Regions from separate parts of the Viridibacillus sp. d25.2 genome, predicted to be linked through region 1. Evidence: riboswitches for the same ligand, from Rfam matches in the RefSeq annotation. Region 1 holds a riboswitch; each other region holds the start of a gene.
The links. A riboswitch is a leader RNA that binds a small molecule or an ion and turns the genes downstream of it on or off. The one in region 1 is predicted to bind cobalamin.
Positions count from the first base shown of each region.

Region 2: it holds a riboswitch for cobalamin, as region 1 does, so the genes downstream of both, ACZLO7_RS20165 (ABC transporter substrate-binding protein) here and ACZLO7_RS12915 (energy-coupling factor ABC transporter permease) in region 1, are expected to answer to the same signal.
Region 3: it holds a riboswitch for cobalamin, as region 1 does, so the genes downstream of both, nikA (nickel ABC transporter substrate-binding protein) here and ACZLO7_RS12915 (energy-coupling factor ABC transporter permease) in region 1, are expected to answer to the same signal.

Region 1 covers NZ_CM196652.1:2,587,492-2,591,946, forward strand. The annotation lists cobalamin riboswitch at 114-310, opposite strand; cobalamin riboswitch at 537-720, shown strand; gene ACZLO7_RS12915 (energy-coupling factor ABC transporter permease) at 922-1,683, shown strand; gene ACZLO7_RS12920 (energy-coupling factor ABC transporter substrate-binding protein) at 1,680-1,997, shown strand; gene cbiQ (cobalt ECF transporter T component CbiQ) at 1,984-2,778, shown strand; gene ACZLO7_RS12930 (energy-coupling factor ABC transporter ATP-binding protein) at 2,771-3,616, shown strand; gene ACZLO7_RS12935 (alpha/beta hydrolase) at 3,822-4,455, opposite strand, start outside.
Region 2 covers NZ_CM196652.1:4,115,423-4,119,877, reverse strand. The annotation lists gene ACZLO7_RS20180 (GGDEF domain-containing protein) at 1-83, opposite strand, end outside; gene ACZLO7_RS20175 (YwiB family protein) at 305-742, shown strand; gene argS (arginine--tRNA ligase) at 742-2,409, shown strand; cobalamin riboswitch at 2,733-2,921, shown strand; gene ACZLO7_RS20165 (ABC transporter substrate-binding protein) at 3,051-3,998, shown strand; gene ACZLO7_RS20160 (FecCD family ABC transporter permease) at 3,995-4,455, shown strand, end outside.
Region 3 covers NZ_CM196652.1:3,083,313-3,087,767, reverse strand. The annotation lists gene ACZLO7_RS15195 (IS110 family RNA-guided transposase) at 1-432, opposite strand, end outside; gene ACZLO7_RS15190 (oleate hydratase) at 858-2,630, opposite strand; cobalamin riboswitch at 2,978-3,164, shown strand; gene nikA (nickel ABC transporter substrate-binding protein) at 3,322-4,455, shown strand, end outside.

The DNA.
Region 1 (4,455 bases):
ATAAAAAAACCTTAATTCAAGGAATCAAGGTTTAAAAACTAGATTATTCAGACAACACAAAATAATAAATAAGCGTCATCTGCTGTAGCCTTCACCTTTCCCTCCGAAAAGTATCGTTCATAATTATAAAAGCAGGTTTCCTGGCTTACGCGTCACTTTACTTTGATCTCTTCCCAGTATTTAACCAGTGAGTATTATCATTTCATCAGCGTTACAGTAGCGGGGGCTGCATCGGATTCTAACCGATTTCCCTATTATCCAACATACTCTATGTTCTATACATGTTGGCACTTTTAAATTTGCTATTCAATTGTATTATTCAGTAAATTCTAAATCTGTATTTATCATATACTAAATTTTGTTAGATTCAAATAGATTTTTAAAAATTAATATCTTGACATAATATTAAATAATCATTTCCAACAAAATATTGTTGTTAAAAACAGCTTCTGCTTTGTTTCTACCTCATTTTAGTTTTTCAAAAAAAAATCTAGTAGAAAGAAAATTCTCATGATACACTATATTCTGAAATCTAATAATTCAATAAACTTCATGGTGTTAAATTAGCGTTTAACTTAAAAGGGAAGTCGGTATTAATCCGGCGCGGTCCCGCCACTGTGTTGAGGAGTTTTGCTACGTTATGTCACTGTCTAATGATGGGAAGGTAGTAGTAAAATGATGATTCTAAGCCAGGAGACCTGCCATGAAGTGAGGAAATGTTTCAACCTACGAGGATGGGTGTGAAAGTGAGTAAGTCTTATTTACTGATGACTATTCCTTCACGCACTTCTTTCTATGAAAGAGGTGCTTTTTTAATGACAAAATGCCTGTATGCCCTATCCAGAGAGGTATTTCATAGGAGGTGTTATTTTTTAACTAATAAGTCGCCTGTTAAAATACATACACAAAAGGGAGATTAATATGAATAAGCTAAAATCAATCTTTAATTTGAAAATGATTTACTTTTTAGTATTTGTCATGATTGTTCCAAAGCAAGCATTTGCCATGCACATTATGGAGGGATTCTTACCTGTTGAATGGGCTATCTTCTGGTGGGCGGTAACGATTCCGTTTTTGATCATTGGATTTCGTTCAATTCGTAAAACAATAAAAGAAAATCCAGATACAAAAATGATGCTCGGTCTATCAGGGGCATTTGCTTTTGTATTATCCGCACTAAAAATCCCATCTGTAACGGGTAGTTGTTCTCACCCTACTGGGGTTGGTTTAGGAACTGTTTTATTTGGTCCATTTGCAATGAGTATTGTAGGTTTTATCGTTCTATTATTCCAATCACTTTTATTAGCACATGGCGGCTTAACAACTTTAGGCGCCAATGCATTTTCTATGGCTGTAGTTGGTCCACTAATTGCATACGGTATTTATAAAGGGGCAACTAAAGCTGGATTATCTTTTGCATTTGCTGTATTTTTAGCTGCTGCTTTGGGTGATCTTGGTACTTATATTGTCACTTCTATTCAATTAGCACTTGCATTCCCTTCTGAAGTTGGTGGATTCTTTGCGTCGTTCACGAAATTCAGTAGTATTTTCGCTTTGACTCAAGTTCCTTTAGCTATTTCTGAAGGTATTTTAACTGTTATTATTATGAACTTCTTGAAAAAATACAATGTTTCTGAGCTAAAAGCGCTTCGTGTCTTCTCGAAAGGAGCTGAACAACGATGAAAAAGAATTTAATACTAATCGCAATCGTTATCATTCTTGCTATTTTCCCGCTATTCATACAAAAGGGAGCTGAATTTGGAGGAGCTGATGGTGAAGCTGAAGCAGCTATTGGCGAGATAAATGCTTCATATGAGCCTTGGTTTTCAAGTATTTGGGAACCTCCAAGTGGGGAAATTGAAAGTTTATTATTCTGTCTTCAAGCAGCCATTGGTGCTGGATTTATCGGTTACTTTATTGGCTTAACACGAGGTAAACACAAACGCAAGAATAATGGCAATAACAAAGAGAGTCAAATTAAAGATGATCCTTATTGATAAATATGCTTATATGAATCGTTGGAAGCATATTCATCCTATCGAAAAAATGGCATTTACCTTTTTTCTGATGTTATTTTCTTTAACTGTGAAAGACACTCTTGTATCACTCATCACATTTACTGTGATGAGTGCTTTTACAATTTTAGGCGCAAAAATTCCTTTTAAATACTATATCAAGTTATTATTAGTACCTGTTTTTTTTCTTTTAACGAGTATGCTGACCATTTTGATTTCATTTACAGGGAATAATGGCCTCATACCTACACCACTTTGGACGACAGAGGTTTTTGGATTGCATATTTTTATAACAAAACGTAGTTTAGAAATGGCAATCCAACTTTTTTTTACTGTTCTTGGTAGTATTAGTTGCTTATACTTTTTAACATTAACGACCCCGGTACATGATATATTACATGTATTTCGAAAATTAAAAGTTCCTACTCTTTTACTAGAATTGATAGAAATCACATATCGATTCATTTTCGTTTTTTTAGAAGCATCACTAAAAATCCATCAAGCGCAAAATTCCCGACTTGGTTATATAACTATTAAACAAAGTTTACATTCATTAGGTTTACTTATTTCTTCGTTGTTTGTACATGTTTTTCAACGTTCGAAGGAATTAACTATAGCTATGAATTCACGCTGTTATATGGAAGATATAAAATTATTAGAGGATACATACTCATTTTCAAAACGAAATTGGTTATGCGTTGTACTAATTTCTATTAGCATTGTAGCTGTTTATTTTGAGTTTGGAGGTATTCTAAATGGATGAGCTATTTTTTAAAATACAACATCTTACACATAGCTATGCAGACGGCACTATTGCATTAAAAGACCTTTCTCTTTCTATTAAAAAGGGCAAAAAAATTGCATTACTTGGTAATAATGGTGCTGGTAAATCTACATTATTTCAACATTTAAATGGGATATTACAACCAAGTTCTGGTGAAATATATTTTAATGGCCGGCAGATGACATATGGACGCAAAGCTTTATTGCAGTTACGGGAGCAAGTGGGGATCGTTTTCCAAGATCCGGATTCTCAATTGTTTTCTGGTACAGTTAAACATGATATCTCGTTTGGTCCTATGAACCTTGGCTGGTCAAAAGAAAAGGTTATCAAACAAGTGGAGTGGGCGATGAAAGAAACTGAAGTCACTCCCCTACAACAAAAGCCGATTCACTTTTTAAGTTTAGGTCAGAAAAAACGTGTCGCTATTGCTGGGGTATTAGCAATGAATCCAGATGTTTTTATATTAGATGAACCGTCTGCAGGTCTTGATGCATATTATTCTAAGCAAATCATGGCACTATTAAATACGATTCATAAACCACATAAAACCATAATACTATCAACTCACGATGTGCATTTTGCATATGAATGGGCCGATGAAATTATTGTTATGAGCGACGGTAAGATACTTTATCATGGTGATCCCATCTCTGTTTTTAAGCAGCCTAACTTGCTTGCTCAAGCTCATCTTGAGAAGCCTTGGATATTTGAAACAGCCGAACAATTACAACTGATTGGAATACTTGCAGCAGATGCACCCTTCCCTCGAAATAAAGAACAATTATATTCACGTTTGAAGCAAGATATTAATATATAGTTTCGAGTTCCTTTTTCCTTACTGGCTTTTTGCTAGTAAGTTTTTTCTCTTAGAGACCGTGTTTTGATCTTTTGTATATAGACTAGCGAGGTCTATGTTTTTTAACAAAATATCATATATATATTTTAAGGTTGTTGGTATTTACAATTAATATAAATATAAATAAGCCATGAGCAAAAAGTTGCTCATGGCTTCTAAATTTTAGTTAAGAGATTTGTTCTTTTAAGAAAGTAATTAAATCCAAATGATTAGCTGGTGTAACACCGTGTCCGTCTGGATAACTCTTAAAAGTGACAGTTGCACCTAATGACTCAAAGAATTCCTTACTTTCAATGCCCCACTGATGTGGTATAACATAGTCATATTCCCCGTGTGAGATGAAAATTGGCATATGTTCTACTGATTGTTTATGATATTCGTTTTTCACAAAATCAGGAACATAACCGCTTAAAGCGACAACAGCTGTTAATTTGTCACCTAAAACAAATGCTAATGATTGTGCTAAAATTGCTCCTTGGCTAAAGCCCATTAATACAATTTTTTCTAAATCAATATTATAAATAAACGATGCTTCTTCTATAAATTCTCGAATAAAATGAGCGACTTTATCAAATACTGGACGTTCTGGTGCTCCTATGTCTTGAATCGTAAAGAAAGCATAACCAGGTTTATGTGTAATAGGACCACGTAAACTGAAGATATGACAATTATCTTCGAAATCTGCTACTAAGCCCGGTAAGTCTTGCTCATTACTTCCCATTCCATGTAATAAAAAAATGGCTGGGTATTTTTTAGTTGAATCCATATTTTTTGGTTCTGTATGAATAAATGTAAAAGGT
Region 2 (4,455 bases), 1.5 Mb from region 1:
GGTTGCAATGACTCGTATAACCAATATGAAAAGATAACAAAAGTAAATAATATCGAAAAATTAATGACTAATTCGAGTAGCATTTAGATTCTCACCTACCATTTTATCCCTCCATTATAACATTCAATGTTGCAAGAAAAATGAAAATAATTGCATTTTCCCTATAAAACGACAAAAGTTAGTTGTATCGTTAAGTATTAAAGATACTACTGTTCGTCCAAAATTTACTTGCACCTTGAAAAAACAAGCGAATCTAACCTATAATAAGAAGGTTATATAAAGAATGAAACGGAGGCCCATAAGTATGACTAGTGAACTTAAAGCACCCGTAAAATTAAAGTTAAAAACGACAATTCGACAATCTGAAGCAGAAGCTGAAAGTTATGAGCTTTGGTCAGAAGGTACGATAGTACAAAAAAGGGACCAAACGTATCTACAATATGAAGAAGTTCAAGAAAATAAACATATTCGTTCAACTTTAAAATTCGGTAATAATGAGGCCGTTATTCTACGAAATGGTGATGTGAAAATGCGTATGCCATTTTTACTTAATCATGAACAAAACGGTCATTATGATAGTGAATACGGTGCATTACCAATCGTGACGTATACGAAGGATATGCAATTCGAACCGCATGAAAGTAAAATGAGCGGACGATTCTATTTAAACTATGATCTAATCGTTGGTGGACAATCAGTAGGCGATTATACTTTAGAAATTAATTACTCGGAGGGAAAATAATGAACGCAGTAGAACAAGTGCAACATGCGATTAAAGAAGCGCTTCTTGCAGCAGTAACTAAAGCAGGTCTTTTAGAAGATACATCAACATTGAACGTACACTTAGAAACACCAAAGGATAAGGCAAATGGCGATTATGCAACTAATATTGCTATGCAACTTACAAAATTAGCGAAAAAGCCACCTCGTGCGATCGCTGAAGCTATTATTGAAAACCTTGATACAACAGGTACTGCTATCGAGAAAATCGACATCGCAGGTCCGGGCTTTATGAATATTGTGCTACGTAAAGACTATTTAGCAGAAGTTATCACAACTGTTTTAGCACAAGGTACAGAATATGGACGTTCACAAGCTGGTGCCAACGAAAAAGTACAAGTGGAATTTGTATCAGCTAACCCAACTGGTGACCTTCATTTAGGGCATGCCCGAGGAGCATCTGTGGGAGATTCACTATGTAACGTTTTAGATTTTGCAGGATATGATATCTCACGTGAATACTACATCAATGATGCAGGTAATCAAATCAATAACTTAGCAGCATCTTTAGAAGCACGCTACAAACAAGCTTTAGGCTTAGAAGCTACTATGCCTGAAGACGGTTATCATGGACAAGATATTATTGATATCGCAGGTAAACTAGCTGCTGAGTTTGGTGATTCTATCCTAAGTAAATCAGATGAAGACCGCTTTGAATTTTTCCGTGAACATGGCTTAAAATTAGAACTTGGCAAATTACAAAATGATTTAGCAAACTTCCGTGTAGACTTTGACGTTTGGTATTCTGAGACATCACTTTATAAATCAGGTAAAGTTGAAACTGCTCTAGAAAAATTACGTGCAAATGGCCATGTATTTGAAGAAGAAGGCGCTACTTGGTTCCGTTCTACTACATTTGGCGATGACAAAGATCGAGTACTTATAAAGAATGATGGTTCATACACATATTTAACACCTGATATTTCGTACCATGAAGATAAAATTCAACGTGGTTTCACGAAGCTAATCAACATTTGGGGAGCTGACCACCATGGTTATATCCCACGTATGAAAGCTGCAATTGAAGCACTTGGGTATGGTCGAGATACTTTAGAAGTTGAAATCATCCAAATGGTGAACTTAATGAAAGACGGCGAAAAAGTGAAAATGAGTAAGCGTACAGGTAACGCGGTTACTTTACGTGAACTTGTTGAAGAAGTAGGTTTAGACGCGGTACGTTACAACTTTGCAATGCGTGCGGGTGATTCTCATATGGACTTTGACCTTGACTTAGCTGTTAAGCAATCAAACGAAAACCCTGTATACTATGCACAATATGCACATGCTCGTATTTCTTCAATTTTACGCCAAGCGAAAGAACAGGGCTTAGCTGCTTCTGAGGAACATTTAAATCTTCTAAATGCAGAAAAAGAAATTGATGTCTTGAAAAAAGTAGGGGACTTCCCACAAGTTGTTGCGGATGCTGCAAAGAATCGTACACCACACCGTATTACTAACTACATTCAAGAACTAGCTGCAACTTTCCACAGCTTCTACAATGCTGAAAAAGTATTAGATGCTGACAACAAAGAGCGCTCAGAAGCTCGTTTAGCTCTAATCACAGCAGTACGTACAACAATCGCAAATGCACTAAAACTAATTGGCGTATCGGCACCTGAAAAAATGTAATTGAAGCCCATTTATCTTCTTATGCAGCAAATGCTGTAGGGGGTTAATTGACGCTTTCAAATTAGACTATTCCTTACTATTTCTGTGAGGAATAGTCTTTTTATTTAAATAAAGGATTAAGGCAAAAATGAAATTGCTCAAATTAAGGATAAAATAGCTGAAATCATTCAATTCACTTTTACTTTTAAAATAAATAATAAAAAACAAAAATAATAGTCAACTTCAAGTAGGGAGTTCTCCTAATTCCACCAATCCTATTTGAAACAACTTGGACAAGTATTTAATTTTCTGTATAATTGAACACGATGTAATAAAAAAAATTGTATATTGTGATACATGTTGGTTCTTTACTTAGATTATGTGAAGAGAAAAGGGAAGTCGGTGGAAATCCGACGCGGTCCCGCCACTGTAAGTGTGAGCAAGTCGTAATTTGCCACTGAAGCATAGGCTTTGGGAAGGCGCGGTAAGCTGTAATCACGAGCCAGGAGACCTACCAACATGGAGACTACCAATTAGAACTACGCGGATAGAAATGGTGTCAGTAAAAGTGCAGTATGAGTACTGCTATGTATATATTCACTGTCATCGTATCTCTCGTCGTAAAACGAGAGATTTTTTTTATGAACAAGGAGGAAATGCAAATGAAGAAAATATGGCAATTTTGTTTAGTGTTCTTTTTAGCACTAGGCGTATTAGTAGGCTGTGGCCAAACGGAAGATACGAAGAAAAAGGAAAATAGTGAGTCAGCGACAGAGCAACAGGTAGCAGGGTACCCATTAACAGAGACAGATGCACTTGGTAATGATGTGAAATTTACAGAAGCACCAAAGAGCATTATTACTTTGGTACCAAGTAATACAGAAATTCTTTTCGCATTAGGTTTAGATAAGGAAATTACAGCTGTATCTGATAATGATGATTACCCAGAAGCTGCAACGAAAAAAGAAAAAATTGGCGGTGTGAAATTTGATGCTGAGAAAATTATTAGCTTAAATCCAGACGTTGTTTTCGCACACGAAACACTTTCAGAAGCAGATCTCCAACAATTACGTGATGCTGGATTGAAAGTTTTTGTTGTAAAAAACGCTGTGAATTTTGAAGAAACGTATAAAACAATTGAACAAATAGGCCACATTACTGGTAAAGCGGATGAGGCTAAGAAGATTACTGATGATATGAAAGCAAAAGTAAAAGAAGTACAAGCAAAAGTAAAAGACGTAAAACAAAAAACAGCATTTGTCGAAATACAAGATGAACCTGATATTTACACTGTTGGTAAAGATACATTTATGCAAGAAATGTTTGACTTAGCTAATATTAAAAACGTTACAGCAGATCTAACAGGTTGGCCAAAAATTAGTCCTGAAGAAATTGTAAAACGTAATCCAGATACAATTATTGTGAATTATAACTATGTAAAAGGTATTGTTGAAAAGGTGAAAAAACGTCAAGGCTTCGATAGTATTACAGCTGTAAAAAATGATGCAGTTGTTCAAGTTGATGTGAACTTAACAAGCCGAACTGGTCCTCGTCTTGCTGAAGGCTTAGAGGGCATTGCAAAAGCAGTATATCCAGAGGCTTTTGAGTGAAGAAAACCATTATAGGATACACCATAGCCTTTGTGATTTTAATTGTTAGCATTTGGCTAGGTGTATCAATTGGTTCTGTTAAAGTACCAATTAGTACGTTATGGAATACGGCAGCGGATCCAACAGCGACGAATATATTATGGAAAATACGCATGCCGCGTGTTGTGCTTGCAGGTTTAGTAGGAGCCTCACTGGCAATTGCGGGTGCTGCTTTCCAAGGATTGCTGAAGAATCCTCTCGCCGATCCGTATACGTTAGGAGTGTCATCCGGTGCCTCAGTAGGTGCTGTGGTGACGCTCTTTTTCGGCATTTCGACCCCTATTTTAGGTATATATACATTACCAGCCTTCAGCATGCTAGGGGCCTTATTGGCGATGATGGGTGTAATGGCTTTTGCACGTTTAGTCGATCGTACGTTGAAGATGGAAACATTGATTTTAACAGGTATAATTGTTAG
Region 3 (4,455 bases), 500 kb from region 1:
CGTCATATTTTCGTGATGCCTTGTCAGATGCCGAAGGTTTAAAAGGCGAATACCACGTTTTTTCTGAGGCTCTAAATCCTCTTTGTAATACAGTTCGCCTAAGTGATAGGCATCAATTACATCTGTTTTAGTTTTTCGTAAACTAGAGCTTTTAGCTCGGTATGAAACGAGCGGATTGACGATAATGACAATATATTCTCTAGCTTCTAAAAATTGTACAACTGGAGCATGATAGTGACCTGTTGATTCCAATACAACAGGTGGTTTTAACCCTGTTTGACGCTCTAAATCTAGTAAATAAGAGTGTAACTCTTCAAGTCCTCCCACCGTATGTTCAATCTTCACACTGCTTTTATAGGGCATTTTTTTATCCAAAAACATTTGAACCTGACTTTCACCTTTTGCGACATCCAGACCAACTACTGGATTCATAGTTTATCTCCTCCTCATGTAGTGTATTGACCGGTAACCTCTATCTAGCTTGTTATTCATATCTTCGCTTGTTATACGGGATCACTATGTCCCAACCAGCCTAATCATGTGTTAACAAGTAGAGGGCGAACAGTTTAGTTGTCGGGATCAAGTCCCACGGGTGCTTCCGTTCTACCCCGGCTACTATCAATCTATAAATTGAATAAAAAATAGTCAACCAGATTTCTCTGGCTGACCTTATAATACGAACGGGTGCTTTAGTTGAAAATCAAAGGTTGCTTAGGTAACTTTTTTATATAAATGGGGTGAGTATGTTAATTGGTAAATAAAAACGGCTTGTGATTACTGTGGTAATCAACAAGCCGTTTTTTATCTAAATTTTATTAGAAATTATCAATTTATCACAATACTTGATGGGTAGTTTGTTAAATCAATTTACTTTCTTTGAGTAAATCATAGATTATTGTTTCTTTCGTTTTGTGAATACCAAATTTACCTATTTGTTTTAAGATAAATGGAGCATCTACATCTGTTAATTTTTTACCATCAAGTAAGCGAGCAGTTGAAGATAACAAAGTACGAATATCGTAAGTAGATGCAAACACTTCTGGAACGCCTCGATCAATATCTAATAATTGATAAACAGCTTCCATCGCTGTTCTTACTGAGTATTCAGTAGTGAATACAGTATCTCTTTCTGTTTCACTAAAATTACCCATGAAGGCTAAGTTAACAGATCCATTAGGGACAACTAAAGGACGATCTCCCATTGCTCTAGGCATGAAGTAAGATGTTATATAAGGCATGTAACAAGGAATTGTATTACAAGAATTTTGTGCTAAATCCGGTATTTCGTCTACAGGTACACCCATATGGTACAACCACTCTTGTGCTATCTCACTTCCAGAACATTCAGTAATACTCTTTTTAATAAAATCACCCGGTTTATTAGATAGTAAACCATAAATCCAAACTACTAATTGGTCTTTTGGTTGATCTTTAAAATGAGGTTGTCGGTTCAACGTATAGCTGAGCATCCAATTAGAATCTGTAGCAGTTACAATACCACCAGTAACTACCTTTCCAGCATATGGATCTCTTTTACTTATCTTTTCAATATATGGAGAAACTTTAGCATCCAATGTAGTTAGTGTTGCTGAAACAAACCAACTTTCTTCTGGAAGATCATCGCAGAACTTTTCTGGTCTACCAAACTCAAAGTCTTGAGAAGCGATGTTTTTCCAAAGTGACCAGCTTCCACCTAAATCAGTACTTATAGGGGCTGGCGTATTATTATCGCCGTATGTTGTACTCTCCGTAATACTACCATTTGTAACAAATACTAATTCATTTTCTGTTAGCTCAATATTCTTTTTCTCACCATTTTGTTTTAACACTAGAGTATGAGCAACCTTTTTGTCTCCAACTTTATCAACTAAAACATTCTCTACAACAGTATTAAATTGGAAATCAACATTATGGCTTTCTAAATATTTAATCATAGGAAGCACTAAAGATTCATACTGGTTATACTTTGTAAATTTCAAAGCAGATAAATCAGGTAATCCACCAATATGATGAATAAAACGTACAATGTAACGACGCATTTCCATTGCAGAATGCCATTTTTCAAAAGCAAACATCGTGGACCAATATAGCCAAAAATTCGATTCAAAGAATTCTTCAGAGAAAACATCCGTAATTTTTTTATCCTCTAATTTCTCTTCAGGAGTAAAAAATAATTTAATCATTTCTTCAGATGATTTATCAGATAATGTAAATTTTCCATCATCCTCAAGTCTTTCTCCTCTTTTTTCAATCAATCTACATTTAGAATAATTAGGATCTTCTTTATTTAACCAATAAAACTCATCTAAAACAGAAGCATTTTCAATTTCTAAAGATGGGATTGAACGAAATAAATCCCATAAGCATTCAAAATGATCTTCCATTTCTCGACCACCACGAATAATAAAACCTCTTGTCGGATTTAGAATACCATCAAGACTACCTCCTGAGATATCTAACTCTTCGAGAATATGAATATTTTCTCCTTTCATTTGGCCATCACGAATTAAAAAACATGCGGCTGAAAGTGAGGCTAGCCCCGAACCAATAAGATACGCTGACTTCTCATCAACACCCTTAGGTTTTTTAGGACGTGCGAAAGCTTCATAATTACCATTACTGTAATACATAATACCGCCTCCATAAATTATTATTCCGATATAGAATACCATAAATTTACATGATAACGGTAAGATAGGGAAAGAATTAACAAAATATTCAATTTTAAAGTTAAACTGTAGATATACATATCCATCTCATTTGACATAACAATTCATTGCATTTTTATTAAATTATTTATCGATATCTTTTAGTAGGGGGATTTACAGCCAGCAACGGTATGTGTAACTGCAACAAAACGTGCTAATTTGTTGTAAATCTTTTGAATAAAATTAAGACTTAAAATTGATATAGCTTTAAGTTGTAATAACGAATATACTTTATATTAGGAAAACTTTTTTATTTTGCACAAAAAATTACATATAGTATTGGAATAGGTGTGTTCGTTTATAACGAATACTTAATAGGGAAGTCGGTGGAAATCCGACATGGTCCCGCCGCTGTAAGGGTGAGTCTCATGCAAGTTAGTCACTGGATAATATCCGGGAAGACGCATGGAGGCGATGAACCTAAGTCAGAAGACCTGCCTGTTCTAAAAATGCTGATAAACCTACGGGAGATAGGGAGGTGTTAGAGTGCTAGGAGACAAATTTGTTCTGAAACTATAAGCATTGCTGACCTTTTTTATCGGGTTAGGAATGCTTTTTTGCATGCCAATATTTTATGCGTAGTAAAATTTTATAATTGAAGGTGAGAAAAGACATGTTATTCAAACGATCAAAACTATTAAGCCTTTTCTTTGTACTATTATTATTGTCCGTAATGGGTTGCAGCAATACTCCTAAGGGTTCAGAAAATACTTCACCTAAAGATAATGAGAAAGTTGTTACATTTTCTATGACCGGAGATATAGGCGATTTAAATCCACATACATATTTTCCAAATGAGTTTTTTTCACAGGCAATGGTATATGAGTCACTTGTGAATTACGGGAAGGGTGGGGAAATTCAACCTTGGTTAGCAAAGAGCTGGGATATTTCAAAAGACGGCAAAGAATATGTATTTCATCTGAGAAAAGATGTAGCGTTTTCTGATGGCTCGAAATTTAATGCGGCAATCGTTAAGAAGAATTTTGATACGATTTTAAATAATCATAAACAACATGAATGGGTAGAGTTAATTAACCAAATCAAAGATACAGCAGTAGTGGATGAATACACTTTTAAGCTTACTTTGAACAATTCTTATTATCCAACTTTACAAGAATTAACATACATAAGACCTTTAAGATTTGTTGGAGAAGCTGCTTTTCCTGACAGCCAAGATACATTTAAGGATGGTCTTAAATCTCAAATTGGTACAGGCCCATGGGTACTTAGCGAATATAAGAAAAATGAATATGCAGTATTCGATAGAAATGAAAAGTACTGGGGTACTAAACCAAAAGTAGATAAGGTTGTTGTTAAAGTCATTACTGACGGAGAATCTAGAGTATTAGCATTTGAGAAAAATGAACTTGATTTTATTTTTGGTAATGGGGTCATAAGTCAAGATTCATTTCAATTTTTAAAGGATACAGGGAAATATGAAACTAAGTTGTCAGATCCTACAGCTACAAGAACGCTGCTTTTTAACACAAATAAAGAGGCAACTAAAGACCATAAAGTACGTTTAGCGCTTAACTATGCATTTGATAAACAGGCTGTTATCGATAATATTTTTTATGGTCTGGAAAAAAAAGCAGATACATTGTTCCCGCCTGTATTGGATTACACAAAAATTGACATAGATCCATATGAGCATGACACAGCAAAAGCAGAGCAGTTATTAGATGAAGCAGGGTGGAAAAAAATAGAGGGTAAACCGTTTAGAGAAAAAGACGGAAAAGAACTACAG